One region of the Rhizobium sp. LARHSG275 genome, then DNA from elsewhere that is predicted to be linked to it. Evidence: riboswitches for the same ligand, from Rfam matches in the RefSeq annotation. Region 1 holds a riboswitch; the other holds the start of a gene.
The links. Region 1 has a riboswitch for cobalamin ahead of nrdH (glutaredoxin-like protein NrdH). Riboswitches for the same ligand answer to the same signal wherever they lie in the genome.
Positions count from the first base shown of each region.

Region 2: another riboswitch for cobalamin. It lies ahead of bluB (5,6-dimethylbenzimidazole synthase); the one in region 1 lies ahead of nrdH (glutaredoxin-like protein NrdH).

Region 1 is NZ_JBIXJN010000039.1:6,815-11,009, reverse strand. Features, by position in the region: gene ACIPSK_RS31945 (heavy metal translocating P-type ATPase) at 1-1,047, shown strand, start outside; cobalamin riboswitch at 1,288-1,513, shown strand; gene nrdH (glutaredoxin-like protein NrdH) at 1,791-2,012, shown strand; gene nrdI (class Ib ribonucleoside-diphosphate reductase assembly flavoprotein NrdI) at 2,025-2,429, shown strand; gene nrdE (class 1b ribonucleoside-diphosphate reductase subunit alpha) at 2,408-4,195, shown strand, end outside.
Region 2 is NZ_JBIXJN010000007.1:8,323-12,517, reverse strand. Features, by position in the region: gene ACIPSK_RS10465 (methyl-accepting chemotaxis protein) at 24-1,898, opposite strand; cobalamin riboswitch at 2,297-2,483, shown strand; gene bluB (5,6-dimethylbenzimidazole synthase) at 2,526-3,215, shown strand; gene ACIPSK_RS10455 (DUF2865 domain-containing protein) at 3,289-4,195, opposite strand, start outside.

The DNA.
Region 1 (4,195 bases):
GGCTGCCCCTGCGCACTCGTCATTTCGACGCCGGCGGCAATTGCCGCCTCGCTTTCATCAGGTGCGCGGCGCGGGCTGTTGATGAAGGGCGGCGCGGTGCTGGAAACGCTCGGCAAGGTGACGATGGTCGCCTTCGATAAGACAGGCACGCTGACGGATGGCAGGCCTCAGGTCACCGATATCATCTCCTTCGGATTGAGCGAGGCGCAGGTGCTGTCGCGCGCGGCGGTGCTGGAGCAGGGTTCCAGCCATCCGCTGGCGCTGGCGATTCTCAACCGCGCCAAGTCAGACGGCGTTCCCGTGCCGCCGGCCTTCGAGCTGGAAGCGCTGCCGGGCAAGGGCGTCAGCGGCAAAGTCGGCGGCGAGACGCTGGACCTGCTGTCGCCGCCCGCCGCCTGTGAGCGCGGGGCGCTCAGTGCTGAACAGGATGCACGCATCGCGGCGCTGAACGACGAGGGCAAGAGCGTGTCGGTGCTGCTCGTCAACGGTGTTGCGGCGGGTTTGATCGCCATGCGCGACGAGCCGCGCGAGGATGCCGAGGCCGGGCTCGCTGCCCTCAAATCAGCAGGCGTCAAGGCGATGATGTTGACGGGCGACAACAAACGGACCGCGGCAGCCGTTGCCGGCATGCTCGGCATCGACTGGCGCGGCGAGATGATGCCTGAGGACAAGCAGCGGGTCGTCGGCGAATTGAAGCACCAGGGCTTCATCGTCGCCAAGGTCGGCGACGGCATCAACGATGCTCCGGCGCTGGCTGCTGCCGATATCGGCATTGCTATGGGCGGCGGCACCGATGTGGCGCTCGAGACGGCGGATGCCGCCGTGCTGCACGGACGCGTCGGCGACGTGGCGCGGATGATCGAACTTTCCAAACGCACGATGCGCAACATCCTGCAGAATATCACCATCGCACTCGCGCTGAAGGCGGTGTTCCTGGTGACGACGATCGCCGGTATCACCGGGCTCTGGCCGGCGATCCTCGCCGATACCGGCGCCACCGTGCTGGTGACGATCAACGCGCTGCGGCTGCTTCGGATAAAAATATAACATTCCTGACTTCCTCCTCCGGCGCTCGTCACCGGCGGGATGTCCCATCGACGATTCGAGCCAGGTCTCGAATCGAAAATCGCGGGACCGGCCATAGGTCGGCTCTCATCGTGAGGGCTTTCTCCACAGCTTGCTTTCTTTAAGCTTTCGTTATCCATCTTCTTCACAGGAACGTAGCGATTTCAAACCTGTCGTAACGCAATGCACAAACCATCCGTTGACGCGAATTTGGATTGGCGTACTATATCTAGTGTTCGAGGTTCCATCGATTCGTGAGGATCGGCGGCTAAGACGGGAATACGGTGCGCCTCGCCATCATGGCGCGGCAATGCCGGAGCTGCCCCCGCAACTGTAAGCGGCGAGCAACTGTCCGATTTCAGGTCACTGGAGCATGATGCTCCGGGAAGGCTGGGGCAGGGTGCTTTGACCCGTGAGCCAGGAGACCTGCCTCGAACGAAACGTCCACGGGCGGGGTGTCCGGAAGGTCGCGTTACATGGCTGCGGGGAATCTCCGCATCACGTTTCGCAGGCCTGAGCCTCCGCCCCCGAAACCTTCGCATTGAGCCACTTCGGGGTGAAGTCATGTCAGTATCTCAGTTCAGGCCGCCACCCGCTCGAGGTAGAGGGCGGAGCACGCCCAGCGGCTAAACGGCCGCATAGCTCAAATCACCAGAGATTTTTCGACGGATATCGGCAGATTTCCGATCGATGTCCTGCGTCCCAATCGCGTCACGAGGAATATCATGACCATTACCGTCTACAGCAAGCCTGCCTGCGTCCAGTGCACCGCCACCTACCGTGCCCTCGACCGCCTGGGTGTCGATTATGACATCGTCGATATCTCTGAGGATGCCGAAGCGCTCGATCGCGTCCGCAGCCTCGGCTACATGCAGGCGCCTGTCGTCATCGCCGGCGAGCAGCATTGGGCGGGCTTCCGCCCCGACATGATCAGCGCACTCTCCTGATCGAGAAAAGCGATGGGGCTGATCGTCTATTATTCCAGCCGATCCGAGAACACCCATCGGTTCGTCGCCAAGCTCGGACTGCGCGCAACGCGCATTCCGGCAGGCGCAGCTGACGCGTTCCATATCCGCGAACCCTTCGTGCTTGTTGTGCCGACCTATAGCGGCGACGGCGGCAAGGGTGCCGTTCCCAAGCAGGTGATCCGTTTCCTCAACGATGCGGAAAACCGAGGACACATCCGCGGCGTGATTGCCGCGGGCAACAGCAATTTCGGCGAGACATACGGGCTCGCCGGCGACGTGGTCTCGCAGAAATGCCAGGTGCCTTACCTCTACAGGTTCGAGCTGCTGGGCACGGAAGCGGATGTCGCCAACGTCAAACACGGAATGGAACGGTTTTGGACACGGGAACAACTCTGACGCGGGATGCGGGCGCAAAACCGCATAACACTTTTGCTCATCCCGCCGGCGAACGCCCTTTGAAAGCGGCGGAAACGCTCGACTATCACGCGCTGAACGCGATGCTGAACCTCTATGACGATGAGGGACGGATCCAGCTCGACAAGGATCGTTTGGCTGCCAAGCAGTATTTCCTGCAGCATGTGAACCAGAACACGGTGTTCTTTCACAACCTCCGGGAAAAGCTCGATTACCTCGTCACCGAGGGTTATTACGAGCAGGAGGTTCTCGACCAGTATTCCTTCAATTTCGTGCGCGATCTGTTCGACCAGGCCTATGCCAAGAAGTTCCGTTTCCCGACCTTCCTCGGCGCCTTCAAATACTACACCAGCTATACGCTGAAGACCTTCGACGGAAAGCGTTATCTCGAGCGCTATGAAGACCGCATCTGCATGGTGGCGCTGGCGCTCGCGCGCGGCGACGAGGGGCTTGCCCGCGACATGGTCGAGGAGATCATTTCCGGCCGCTTCCAGCCGGCGACGCCGACCTTCCTCAATGCCGGCAAGAAGCAGCGCGGCGAACTGGTTTCCTGCTTCCTGCTGCGCGTCGAGGACAATATGGAATCGATCGGCCGGTCGATCAATTCGGCGCTGCAATTGTCGAAGCGTGGCGGCGGCGTGGCGCTGTCATTGACGAACATCCGCGAGGCCGGCGCGCCGATCAAACATATCGAGAACCAGTCGTCGGGCATCATCCCGGTGATGAAGCTGCTCGAAGACAGTTTCTCCTATGCCAACCAGCTCGGCGCGCGGCAGGGGGCGGGGGCCGTCTATCTGAACGCCCACCACCCCGATATCATGCGCTTCCTCGATACCAAGCGCGAAAATGCCGACGAGAAGATCCGCATCAAGACGCTGTCGCTCGGCGTCGTCGTGCCCGACATCACCTTCGAACTGGCGAGGAACAACGAAGACATGTACCTGTTCTCGCCGTATGACGTGGAGCGCGTCTATGGCGTGCCGTTCACCGAGATTTCGGTGACGGAAAAGTACCGCGAGATGGCGGACGACGCCCGCATCTCCAAGAAGAAGATCAAGGCGCGCGAATTCTTCCAGGTGCTTGCCGAAATTCAGTTCGAGAGCGGCTATCCCTACATCATGTTCGAGGACACAGTGAACCGGACGAACCCGATCGCCGGGCGCATCTCTATGAGCAATCTCTGCTCGGAGATCCTGCAGGTGAGCGAGGCTAGCGAATATCATGACGACCTCTCCTACAAACATCTCGGCAAGGATATTTCCTGCAATCTCGGCTCGCTGAATATTGCCGCGGCAATGGATTCCGCCGATTTCGGCAAGACGATCGAAACCTCGATCCGGGCGCTGACGGCCGTTTCCGACATGAGCCACATCTCTTCGGTTCCTTCGATCGAGAAGGGCAATGACGAGAGCCATGCGATCGGCCTCGGTCAGATGAACCTGCACGGTTACCTCGCTCGCGAACGCATCTTCTACGGCTCCGACGAAGGCATCGATTTCACCAATATCTATTTCTATACGGTGACCTACCACGCAGTCCGCGCCTCGAACCTTTTGGCGGTCGAACGCGGCACGAGCTTCAAGGGCTTCGAAAACTCGAAATATGCCTCCGGCGAATATTTCGACAAATATACCGACCGGCTCTGGGAGCCGGCGACGGAGACGGTGAGGGCGCTGTTCGAGACCTCAGGCATTCACATTCCAACGCAGGAAGACTGGGCCGCATTGAAGACGGCGGTGATGGCCTCC
Region 2 (4,195 bases), on a different contig from region 1:
AGGCTTATCGGATGCAGACGACGTCAGAACTCCTCCCAGGCACCGGGAGCAGCGGCAACGGCGGCATTGCCTGCATGACGCTGCGTGAAGGCTCTGGGCTCGGGACGAGCTTGGCGGGCGGCTTGAACGGGTTTGGGCTGGCTGGCGGTAGACCCACCGACCACGAACCTGCCGGCCGAGTCCTGCAGCAGGCGTCCTTGCGACAGCAGTTCGTGGCAAGCCGCGTTGGTTTCCTCGACCATTGCCGCGTTCTGCTGTGTCGTCTGATCCATCTGGTTGATTGCGCTGTTGATTTCCTGCAAGCCCGTCGCCTGTTCGCGATAGGATTGGACGATGGAAGCGATGCTATCGCTGATGCGGTTGATCTGCTCCTCGATCTTCAGCAGGGCGTCACCGGTTTCGTTCACCAGCCCGACGCCCGCGGCAACTTCCTGGCCGGATACGTTGATCAGGTTCTTGATTTCCTTTGCGGCATTTGCCGACCGCTGAGCGAGTTCACGCACTTCCTGCGCGACGACCGCAAAACCCTTGCCGGCCTCGCCGGCGCGCGCCGCCTCGACACCGGCGTTCAGCGCCAGCAGGTTCGTCTGGAAGGCGATTTCGTCGATGACGCCGATAATGCGGCCGATCTGGCTCGATGAGGTTTGAATCCGGTCCATCGCGCCGATTGCATCGCGCACCACCGTCGCCGAGACATGAGCGCTCCGCTTTGTCTCCTCGACCAACTGCCCGGCATTTTCAGCCCGTTGCGACGATGTTCTGACCGTGGTGGTCACCTCATCCAGTGCCGCAGCGGTCTGTTCCAATGCTGCTGCCTGTTGCTCGGTCCGCCTGGCGAGTTGATCCGCGGAGTTCGCCAGCTCGCTGGAGCCGGTTTCAACCGCCACGGAAGCGGTCTTGATCTCTGTCAGAGCGGCCGCGACCGCATCGACCATGTTGTTGAAATCCTGCCGCAATTTATCGAATTCTGGACCGACATCGGCCAGATGTATCGAGAAATCACCGGCGGCGAGCCCTTCCAATGCATTTGCGAGAGCGTTCATGACCAGCCGCTGGGTATTGCTGGCATCTTCCGTCAACAATGCGTTGCGCGCCCGTTCGGCGTCGAGCGAAGCGCTCTGCTCGGCCGCGGCCTGCTCTCTCTCGACCTTCGCAATCGCCTCGTGACGGAAAACTTCCAATGCGCGCGCCAGAAAGCCGATCTCGTCGCCATTTTCCCTGTAGGTGACGGGAGAGACCAGATCGCCTTTCTGCAACGCGCTGATTCGTTCGCTGATCACCCTGATGGGCCGACCGACGAGGCTGCGCATGGCGAGAAGGAAAGCAACGACGGCCATGGCGGTGATCGCGGACTGCGTAAGCAGCGAAATGAGAACTTTCTGCCTGACTTCGGAAGCGATTTTTTCGACGGACCAGTTCGTGACGACGTAACCGGTGGCCTTGCCCGACTTATCCAGCGGGAGCGGCGCGATGATCGTCACGACGCCGGCAGATATTCTACCGTCATCGATGGTCGTCTTTTCCGGTTTCGCGCTGAGGCTCTTTGCCAGATCGGCTGGTGCCGGCAAACCATCGACGCCATCGCGCGCCCAAGTATCGACGGCGGCAGGTTCGGCGTTGAATGCGGCAAACTGCACGAGATCGAGCGAGGGGTCGTCGCGATAGAGCGAATAAGCCTCTCGAACGGCGTTCGCCTTCCCCCATTTGACGCCGCCCGCCGCCAGAGATGCAAATTGCTCGGCATCCTTGGACCAGTTCGCCTTGGCGCCATCGATCAAGGCCCGGGTTTCGTACATCCAGGTATAGGTGGCGAAAGCGGAAATGCCGCAGAGGTTCACGGCAACGATAATCGCCGCCAGCTTGGCGGTCAGAGGCATCGTTTTCAAAAATTGGAACATTCCGCGGCGGCCTAGAATTGCGGCTCAGTCGGACATGTTCCCGACTGGCGTATCAATACGGGCATCGACGCCGACGGTCACATCACGAGCCCTCATGCCCATGTCCTGATAGCAACCCAAAACGCGCAAACGCAGTGTGTATTTGATGTGTGAATAAATCATAAAGTAGAATGGGGTGCTGGGTACATGCGGGTCGTTTCACCCTGGCGCCTGCCGGCGCCAAGCCCAGCCAACCGGCGGGTACTGCCGTATCGCGCTGGACGGTGGAGGAATGGAGATACGCTGGGCAACGGCATTGATCGCGGTTGCCTGGCTGCTGTCGGCGTCATCGACATCGCCGAAGGCCAATGCAGCGTGTCGGCGGCGTGCGGGCCGCCTTGCCGCCGCCGCGCTTTCCTGAAATAGATGCGCCGTCAGGTGCCCGCCGGTAAGGCGGGAGAATCGGGAATCCGGTGCAAAGCCGGAACGTGCCCAACGCTGTAAGGCCGACGTTTGCCGCTTATCACGCCACTGGCTTCTTGCCGGGAAGGCTGCGGCAGACGGATGACGCCCAGTCAGAAGACCGGCCTGGCTAGATAGACCGATCCGCGCGGACGGCGGGGCGGTTGCGTTGTTGGGGATTTGACGATGCGACCCTTTGATGAGGATGCCCTTTCGGCGGCGTCCGGTTTTTCCTTGGCCGAACGCGAGGCCGTCTATCATGCGATCATGACGCGGCGCGACGTTCGCAGCCAGTTCCTGCCCGATCCCTTGCCAGACGATGTCGTGGAGCGTCTGTTGACGGCCGCCCATCACGCGCCGTCGGTTGGTTTCATGCAGCCGTGGAATTTCATTCTGGTGAAAAGCCCGACTGTGCGGGCGCGCGTCCGGGATGCCTTTGCCAGCGCCAACGAGGAGGCGGCGCTGATGTTCGAAGGCGAACGGCGGCAGGCATATCGTTCGCTTAAGCTCGAAGGCATTACGGAGGCGCCGCTCGGGATCTGCGTGACCTGCGATCCCACCCGCGGCGGCAGCGTGGTGCTGGGGCGTACGCACAATCCGAGGATGGATAGCTATTCCACAGTCTGCGCCATCCAGAACCTCTGGCTTGCCGCGCGGGCGGAAGGGGTCGGCGTCGGCTGGGTCAGCATCTTTCATGAAGGCGACCTGAAGAGCATTCTCGGCATACCCGAGCATATCGAGGTGGTCGCCTGGCTCTGTGCCGGTTTCGTCGATCGGCTCTATGACGAGCCGGAACTCTCCGTCAAAGGCTGGCGGCAGCGGCTGCCGCTCGAGGAACTCGTCTTTCATGATGGATGGGGACGAAGCGAGCCCTAAATAAAGTGCGTCGCATCGAAGATGCATGTCGTAGTCCCAAAACCGCCGCGCGGTTTGGGTGGCTTGATTGATATCACTGCTGTTGTTGTGGTTGCGGGCCCGGCGTTGCCGGATTGGTGAGGTCGATCGAGCCCTGATCGCCGGCCAGAAACTGCGGGCCGACCTGACGGACGCGGTTCTGCGTCGGATCGTAGGGGCGCTCGGGAACGGATGATTGCGGCGCAGCTGCGGCATCCTTCGCCGGGGGATTGGTGCGGATGGTGGTGATGGAGCTCTGCTGCGGCGGTTCGCTCACCACCTGCTTGCCGCGCATCTCCTCATAATAGGCGGTGAGATTGCAGGCGCAGGAGGACTTTTCCCCGGGCGTGCGGTTCTTGTAGGCAAAGGCATTTTTCATGGCGCTGTAGGGCGTGCCCGTTGCGACCGAGATCATGTTCGAGGCTTCGGTGCTCGTCACGTCACGATAGAACAGTTCGGTCTCGATGCCCGGGCACATCTTGGCGCAGGTCTGGGCGTCGCGGCCGAAATCGACCGATGTGGCGTTCGAGCTGATCGGGAAGAAGCCGCCGTCGCAACTGCGCACGCACATGGTGCTGACCGGAGATAGCATCTCGGCCCGCGGCACGCCGTAACGCGGATCGACCTCGTCACCACCGCCGAGCGGAATGAAGGTATCGGTGCGCATCGCCTGTTCCTCGACGCTTGGAGCCGGTTCGTCGGCGCTGCGATCGCTCGGGGCATAGACGTTTTCGCTGTTGCAGCCATTGCGGTCGAGAGCGGCGGTCAGCTCGCGGCGCGCGTCGTCATTGCCGTCGGTCTGGTTGCGCAGCTCCTCACGGCGGTCCTGGAGATAGCGGATGTTGTCGATCATGCGGGCTTCGGACTGCGAGAGCTCGGCGCAATAATCGGCATTCTCGCCGCCGATGACGACCATGCTTCCCGAGGTGCAGCCGTTGCCGCGCAGCTCGTTGCGGACCTTG